DNA from 2 places in the Pseudarthrobacter sp. 10T415 genome. Region 2 is predicted to be linked to the other one. Evidence: riboswitches for the same ligand, from Rfam matches in the RefSeq annotation. Region 2 holds a riboswitch; the other holds the start of a gene.
The links. A riboswitch is a leader RNA that binds a small molecule or an ion and turns the genes downstream of it on or off. The one in region 2 is predicted to bind cyclic di-AMP.
Positions count from the first base shown of each region.

Region 1: it holds a riboswitch for cyclic di-AMP, as region 2 does, so the genes downstream of both, AC1DBN_RS17895 (aggregation-promoting factor C-terminal-like domain-containing protein) here and AC1DBN_RS15735 (C40 family peptidase) in region 2, are expected to answer to the same signal.

Region 1 covers NZ_JBFTHJ010000017.1:77,296-81,485, reverse strand. The annotation lists gene AC1DBN_RS17910 (phosphatase PAP2 family protein) at 1-294, shown strand, start outside; gene upp (uracil phosphoribosyltransferase) at 393-1,028, shown strand; gene AC1DBN_RS17900 (VOC family protein) at 1,087-1,455, shown strand; gene AC1DBN_RS17895 (aggregation-promoting factor C-terminal-like domain-containing protein) at 1,658-2,383, opposite strand; cyclic di-AMP (ydaO/yuaA leader) riboswitch at 2,387-2,543, opposite strand; gene AC1DBN_RS17890 (sensor histidine kinase) at 2,677-4,170, opposite strand; gene AC1DBN_RS17885 (response regulator transcription factor) at 4,177-4,190, opposite strand, start outside.
Region 2 covers NZ_JBFTHJ010000013.1:26,979-31,168, reverse strand. The annotation lists gene AC1DBN_RS15745 (HNH endonuclease) at 1-49, opposite strand, end outside; gene AC1DBN_RS15740 (NlpC/P60 family protein) at 294-1,067, opposite strand; gene AC1DBN_RS15735 (C40 family peptidase) at 1,225-1,911, opposite strand; cyclic di-AMP (ydaO/yuaA leader) riboswitch at 1,982-2,163, opposite strand; gene AC1DBN_RS15730 (M23 family metallopeptidase) at 2,292-3,122, opposite strand; cyclic di-AMP (ydaO/yuaA leader) riboswitch at 3,133-3,351, opposite strand; gene AC1DBN_RS15725 (iron-dependent transcriptional repressor DtxR) at 3,493-4,188, opposite strand.

The DNA.
Region 1 (4,190 bases), on a different contig from region 2:
TGGTTGACCGACGTCATTGCCGGCTGGACGCTGGGCCTGGCCTGGGTCGGGTTCGTCATCCTGGCCCACCGGATGTTCCATCTGATCCGGCGGAAGCAACATGCCGGGCCGGCGCCCACGTTTGAGCGTCCCGTGGTGCGCGATGTCGTAGCGGACGCCATGCACCACGACGGCGGCACGCACGGCCGCGGAACGGACCACGACGGCGGCACGCACGGCCGCGGAACGGACCACGACGGCGGCACGCACGGCCGCGGAACGGACCACGACGGCGGCACGCACCCCCGAGGGTAGGTTCACGACGCCGGGACGCACCCCGGCGGGCGGGTCACGCGCCAAGAGCCCAAGCCAGGAACTCCGGCAGGGACAGCGCCGGATGATAGTTTTGAGCAATGCGCACTCTCGTTGTGGACCACCCGCTGGTCGCCCATAAGCTCACTGTCCTCCGGGATAAGAACACCCCTTCGCCCGTGTTCCGGCAGCTGACCGAAGAGCTGGTGACACTGCTGGCGTACGAGGCCACGCGAGAGGTCCGCACCGAACCCGTCACTATCGAGACGCCGGTCAGCACCACTTTGGGCACGGCCTTCACCAAGCCCACGCCGTTGGTGGTCCCCATCCTGCGCGCCGGCCTCGGCATGCTGGAGGGTATGACCAAGCTGGTCCCCACCGCAGAAGTGGGTTTCCTGGGCATGGCCCGCGACGAGGAAACCCTGGATATCATCACCTATGCCGAGCGGCTGCCCGAGGACCTTACCGGCCGGCAGGTCTTCGTCCTGGACCCCATGCTTGCCACGGGCGGAACGCTGCGCGAGGCCATCAAGTTCCTGTTCAAGCGCGGGGCCTCGGACGTCACGTGCATCTGCCTCCTTGCGGCCCCGGAGGGCCTGGCCAAGCTGGAGGAGGAACTGGGCGAAGCGAACGTGCACATCGTCCTCGCCTCGATTGACGAGAAGCTGAACGAAAAGTCCTACATCGTTCCGGGCCTTGGGGATGCGGGAGACCGCCTGTACGGCATCGCCGGCTAACCGCATTGACCGGGCGGAAGGCCTTCCGCAATATGGGGTCCGGCCGTAGCCTGTGGCAATGGACTGGAAACTTGAACTCGTGTTTGTCCCGGTGTCCGATGTGGACCGCGCCAAGGATTTCTACGTTAACAAGGTTGGTTTCAACGCCGACTTCGACGAACGTCCGTCGGAGTCCATCCGCTTCGTGCAGCTGACCCCGCCTGGCTCAGCATGTTCCATCTGCATCGGTGAAGGCCTCACGGACGCTCCTCCGGGTACAGGCTCCAACCTCCAGCTGGTGGTCAGTGACATCCAGGCCGCCCACGACCACCTGAAGAACAACGGCGTGGACGTCAGCGATGTGGATGTCCAGGACTGGGGTCATTTCGTGTACTTCGCAGACCTCGACGGCAACCGCTGGGCCGTCCAGTACATCCCGGGACGGTAACGGCACGTCCCGGCCCCCGGACCACGACGCCTTCGCGGTATTTCGCCGCCACGGCGAAGCAGGTGCCGATCCGCTCGGCGGCCGGAGGGTCAACTCCAAAAACTGCTACCTCGCACGCATGGCTGCGGAGACGACGACGGCCGCCGCTGAACCGGGAAGGTTCGGCGGCGGCCGGTCGGAAGGCCTCAGCCAGTGAGGGTTTTTAGTACCAGTTGTGACCGAGGTGGAAGTTCAGGGCGCCACACGGGGACTGGTAGCGCTCCTTGATGTAGTTCAGGCCCCAGTTGATCTGGGTACGGTAGTTGGTCATGTAATCGGGGCCGGAGCTCGCCATCTTCTCGGCGGGCAGGGACTGGACGATGCCGTAGGCGCCGCTGCTGGCGTTGGTGGCGGTGGTGGTCCAGTCGGATTCCTTGGTCCACAGGGTGACCAGGCACTGCATCTGGTCCTGGGCCCACCCGTAGCTGGCCAGCTGGCCGGACGCGTAAGCCTGTGCGCCGGCCGGATCGTTGACGGCGACGACGGGGGCGGGCTCGGGAGCGGGAGCCGGAGCAGCCTCCGGTGCGGGGGCCGGGGCCGGTGCGGGCGCTGCGGCCGGGGCAGGTTCTGCCGCGGGTGCGGGGGCCGGTGCCGCTTCCTGGGGCTGAACCTTGAGCTCGGCGGGCGCCGACGCGGCCGGGTTCGAGCGGATTTCGCTCTTCTCGATGCTCATCTGGGAATCGGCGGCAGCGGGGGACTCTGAGCCGGTGGCCGCCACGCGGGACATGGCATCCGTGGCCTGGCCCGCGGCGCCTACGCCCACCAGCATCGCTGCGGACACTGCGAGGACCGCGGCGCGCTTGCCGAAGGAAGACTTCTTACGGGTTTCAGGCTGCGCGCTGTGGCTCGGAGCCGATTTTGGGCGCGGTTTTACCGTGAATTTAGACATGTTTAGTTCGCCTCTCACACCTGCGGAGTTAGCTGTCGGGTTCGGATGAGGGCATCCGGCCGCACGGCAAATACACGTGCTGGCTTAACCCCAAGGGCAGTACTGCGTTGCCCGGGACGTGGGTCCCCCGCCTCTGCCTCAGTTCAAGCGAAATCCGGGAAGTGGCAGAGCTTGGCGTCATCCGGATATGCGGCCCGAACGGGAACCGCACCATATCGACGGTACAGGAGAGCGGCGCTTAAGTCACATTTAGGTAACAGACATCACGACGACGGCGCGTCGCCTTGGCGAATTCAGGCTACAGTCGGGAGCCGGAGCGCGAACTCCGTCATCCCCGGCCGTGATGTGACCGTTACCCGGCCTCCGTGGGCTTCCACGATGGACTGGACGATGGACAGGCCCAGCCCGCTGGTGCCCTCTGCAACGGCCGCGCCGGCCTGGTCGCCGCTGCCCTTGCGGGCTGCGTCTGCGCGGGCGAAGCGTGAAAAGACGTGGTCCACGAAGTCCGCCGGTATGCCCCCGCCGTCGTCCGTGACCGTCACGACGGCGGCGCCGTCCGGAGCCGTGCCGACGCCGGCCACCACGGTGGTTCCGGCAGGGGTGTGTTTCCGGGCGTTGGACAGCAGGTTCATGAGCACCTGCCGCAGCTGCGCGCCGTCCCCGTTCACCAGCACCGGCTCCGCGGGAAGATCGAGCCGCCAGGTGTGGCTGGGGGCCATGACCTTTTCGTCGTTGACGCTTTCCACCACCAGCTGCGTCAGGTCCACCTCGGCCAGCTTGAGCGGCTGGCCCTCATCCAGCCGCGCCAGGAGCAGCAGGTCCTCCACCAGTGCCGTCATCCGCTCGGACTGGCTCTGTACCCGGGCCAGTGATTTCTGACCGTCGGGAGTGAAGTCCTCCGTCATCCGCATCAGCTCGGTGTAGCCGCGGATGGCGGTCAATGGGGTGCGGAGCTCATGCGAGGCGTCCGCCACGAACTGGCGCACCTTGGTTTCGCTCTTCTGCCGGGCTTCCAGGGCGCTGGCCACGTTGTCCAGCATGAGGTTCAGCGCATGCCCCACACTGCCCACTTCGGTGCCCGGGTTGGAGTTCGACGGCGGCACGCGGACGGCGAGCGCCACCTCGCCGGCGTCCAGGGGCAGTTCCGACACCCTGGTGGCAACCTCGGAGAGCTGTTCCAGCGGTTTCATGGTGCGGCGGATCAGCACCGTCCCCACCAGGCCGATCAGCAGCAGTCCGCCCAGCGAGACGAACACGAAGGTCCACACGAGGGACCTGAGGGTACTTTCCTTGGCGGCCAGGGGGAGTCCCGTGACCAGGATGTCACCGGAGCTTGTCTGGACCGCGATCAGCCGATAATCACCGCTGGACATCGAACGGTCCACGGGCCTTGAGTTGGCATCGAGCGCAAGGAGCGTCTCCTTGTCCTCTGTGGACAGGGGCTGGCGGGTGGTGTCCGAGGCGAGGAAGCCGCCGGAACTAACCTGGCTGTTGCGGATGCTCGCGTTGACGGTGCCGATTCTTTGGCCCCGGGCGTCCAGGGGATCCCGTCCGTTAAAGCCGCCAAAGGGCGGGCGGCCCGGGTTGTCGGCGAGGTTGGCGGCCTGGCTGAGCTGGTCATCAAGCTGCCGGGTCAGGAAGGCGTCCATCGATGCGTAGCTCACGATGCCAACGGCACCGCAGATGGCGATGAGCAGGGCCATGGCCAGGGCGATCAGGCGGGTACGCAGGTGCCAGGTTGCGGGCCTGAGCCAACTCCGGGTGTAGGAAGCGTCTGAAGGGGCCATGGCGAGCTAGTCCGCCGGCT
Region 2 (4,190 bases):
TAATAACCGCCAGCGGTTCATATCCAGCATTCAGAACGAGAGTGCGCATGCACGTACCTCTTCACGGCCGCACCCGTCAGGGGCACGAGGGCCGGCTGCCCTCGGCATGTCCGGGCTATGGATCGACACCACAAGAGTAAACAAAGAAATGCAGGATCAGCTAATCACGGCACACAAGTATCGTCAGGGAAGGGCGTCCGGAGCGCACCGCCCGTTAACGGCAAAGGACCCCTGCCGCGTGGGCAGGGGTCCTTTTATCCGAAGGGCGGCCGTACCGGCCCTGTCGGGGGGAATCAGTTGACGCGGATGAAGACCGGTCCGGAACCGACGTTTGCGCTGAAGACCACGGTCTGGTTGCCGTTGTAGCCGCCGTGCACTGCCTGGCCGTTGCCGGCGTAAACAGCGATGTGGGCCATGCCGGCGCCGCCGTCGGCGTAGTAGATCAGGTCGCCGGGCTGGGCCTCGGCAGCGCTCACGGTGCGGCCCAGGGAGAGGTAGCCAGCGGGCCAGTCGTGGAAGTTGATGCCCACGGCAGCCAGCGAGTTGGTGACGAGCATGGTGCAGTCCTGGTTGACGCCGAGCTGGGCGTACGCTGCGGACAGGATTGCTGCGCCCTTGCCGCTGGCAGATGCCTGGGGAGCAGATGCGGGCTGCGCCGTGACGGTAGCGGTGACCTTCGGCGCTGCAGCGGTCTGCGTTGCGGGTGTCTGGGCAGCCGGAGCGGCTTCCTGGACCTCAACCTCGGGCTCTGCCTCAACCACCGGAGCCGGGCTGGTACTGACGGCCGGCTTCTCGAAGGAGATGTTGATGGTGGAAGCCGCGGAGATCGGGGCTTCCACAGCTGTTCCAACTTCAAAAGCGGATGCAGGAGCGGAGTCGCGCTGGACGTTGGTGTCAGCTGCGTTTGCGGCGATGCCGCTGGTCAGGACCAGGCCCGAGGCTGCGGCGATAACCGCTGCCTGGCGCCCAACGCCGCCGGCGTTGCCGCCAACAGCCTTGGCGATAATGGCGATTGAGTTGGTCTTGGTGACTTCGGCGCGATGCCGTGCGGTAGCACGAGTCGTCATCAGTTCTCTCTTTCGTTATCCCCGGGCCTGTAGGCAACACGGGGGTTTTGGACGCGCCGGCATCTTGGGGGTACGTCGGCGCGTCCCGAACGGGGATGTGTGATTTAGCGAAAAGCGGGGGCAAAGAAAAAGTTTCTGGGGCCTGGGGCCCCAGAAACTAGTTCATGGTGTAGAACGAGGAGGTTCCCGTGGCGGCAACCGCGTGAAGAAGGGTGCCCTGGGACGGGTTGAGCGCGCTGATCATCATGCCGTTGCCGACGTAGATGCCAACGTGTGCGCCGCCGTTCTGCATGACGAGATCGCCAGGCTGGGGGGTGGAGGTGGGCTTCATGGCGTTCCAGGCATTGACGCGCGGGATGCTGATGCCGGCCTGGGCGTAGACCCACTGGGTGAATCCGGAGCAGTCCCAGCCGTTGGGGCTGGTGCCGCCCCACACGTACGGGTGGCCAATGCCGGTGTACGCGATGGCCGCGATGCCCGAGGTGGCAGCGGAGGAAACTGTTTCCGCGAGCTTCTCGGAAGCAGCTTCGGTTGAGCCAGCGGCTGCGGTGACGGCGTTGCCGGCATCCCGTGCTGCTGACGCAGTGGACTGGGTGAGTACCGGCTCCGGCTTCGGAGCAGCAGTGGTCTTGATGACCGGGCGCTCGAAGGAAACAGTGGCGGTAGGTGCCGCGGTGACAGCCAGGGCGGTCTGGGCCGAACCCGACTCGGTGGATGCCGAGACGCCCGCGGTGGTGTCCGCGACGGCCGGCAGGCCCATAGCCAGGACGAGGCCGGAAGCGGCTGCAACTACTGCAGCCTGGCGACCCACTGTCCCGGCATTGGCACTTACAGCCTTGGACACGGCGCCCAAAGGGTTGGTACGAACCGTTTGCGCACGGTGGCGCGCAGCATTATGGCGTGAAGACACGAAGGTAGCCTCTCCCAATGCCTGCGAGGTGAGCTGTCGGATTCGGATGGGAGTCACCCGGCCACACGGCTTCCAAGGAAGCTTTCGTGACTTAACCCCAAGGCCTTCGAAACAAGAAGGCCAAAATTGGTTCCCCCGCCCCTGCCAGACGATGAAATGCGAACGGACCTTGAGCGGTGGCAGAGTTAGGCAATCCACTCAAGAGCGTCAACTTCGGAAAAGTTGACGCGATTTAGACGGTACAGCAGTTTTGTTTGAATGTCACATTCAGGTCACGGCGGGTCACGGCCATTCGAGAGTCCACCATCATTTGGCTAGAGCCAGCCGGTGGGGTCGACGACCTCACCGTTGACCTGGACTTCAAAGTGGAGGTGGCAGCCCGTGGAGGCGCCGGTGGTCCCGCTGAGGGCAATGACGTCGCCCCGGGAGACGGTTTGGCCCTCCTTCACGTTGAACGACGACAGGTGGTTGTAGGTGGTCTCCAGGCCGTTGCCGTGGTCCACCACCACCCTGTTGCCGCCGCCGTACTGGTGCCAGCCCACAAAAGTCACGGTTCCGGTGGCGGCAGCCATCACGGAGGTACCGCACTGGGCAACATAGTCCTGCCCGCGGTGAAAGTCGCCGGTGCCGCCGGTGATGGGGCTGACGCGGTAGCCGAACGGCGACGCCGTGGTCATGGTGGCCAGCGGGGCCCCCAGGGTACCGGCGGATGCAGCCCGGGAGACCGATCCTGCGGACTGGGCGCTGAGCAGCTGCTTGAGCTTGCCGTCAGGGTCCGCCTGGGTGACCACGGCGGAGCGGCTGAAGTCGATCTGGGCGCCTGCTTCCGCGGAAATCGCGGGCTGTGGCGTCACAGATGAGGCGGCAACGGCACCGGTTCCGCTGGCGTCAGTTGCCATGACGGGACTGGTCACGGGGACGGTAACGGTAAGCACCAGGCCGGTGGCGGCAAGCGCGATGCCGGCCTTCTGGCCGATACCGCTGGCCGAGGCGAATTCCGTTATCTGGCGGAACGGACCCCGACGGCGGCGCGCGTCACGGTGGAGATCGCGGGGGCGCGAGGTCTCGGCAGCCTGGACGGCTTCGACAGCACGCGGCGTAGCAGCGGGGCCCGCCGCGCGGCGGCGGCCCCGGGGGGTCTGCATGGTCAAGAAGGGTTCCTCTCTGGATAGCCTGCGAAGTTAGCTGTCGGATTCGGGTCAGAGAGTTCACAGACCCGGTCCGCCGTAAGCAAGCTGCGGCACAGAGAAATCCCCGGAAGGTTCCTTCACTGGAAGAGGCTTGCTGCTGACGGACTTCACCCCAAGGCAGTCCCCCGCTGCCAGTTGTGGTTCCCCCGCCTCTGCCAGTTATGACTTGGTGCTCCTGATCCGCTGGCAGAGCTCGGCTCCAGATCAGGTAACGCTTAAGTATCAACGCTTTCGTTCAACTATAGGGGCTTAAGTCCCTTAGTAACAATTCCGTTATTTTTGCGTGATCCAGCTCCCACGGGGTAAAAGCAGGGCTTTTACGGTGTCAGTTGACGGCTACGAATACGTGGGCAGCCACTTCGGGAGGCAGTTCCAGGGCGCCTTCAATGCCCGGAACACGGACCGAAATGTAGTCCCCCACACGCTCCAGCGATACCGCCGCTCCGGGGCGGATGCCGCCTTCGTCGAGCTGGGACAGGAGTTCGGGTTCCACCTGGATGGGTTCAGCCAACCGGCTGATGGTCACGGCAGAGGCGGTGCCGTACGTCTTCATGGCCTCAAGAAGGCTGATCGCACCGTCGGACAAGGACAGGTCCGGGTGGCCACCCAGTGCGGCCAGTCCGGGAATCGGGTTTCCGTAGGGCGATTCGGTGGGGTGGTTGAGCAGTTCGTAGATCCGGCGCTCAACGCGCTCACTCATCACATGCTCCCAGCGGCACGCTTCGTCGTGGACGTAGGCCCAGTCCAGGCCGATGACATCAGCCAGGAGCCGTTCCGCAAGGCGGTGCTTGCGCATGACCTCCGTGGCACGTTTGCGGCCCACCTCGGTGAGCTCCAGGTGTCGGTCGCCGGACACCACCACCAGGCCGTCACGCTCCATCCGGCCGATGGTCTGGGACACGGTAGGGCCCGAGTGGCGCAACCGCTCTGCAATACGGGCCCTCAGGGCAACGATGTTCTCTTCCTCCAGCTCCAGGATGGTCCGAAGGTACATCTCCGTAGTGTCGATCAGATCCGTCATCC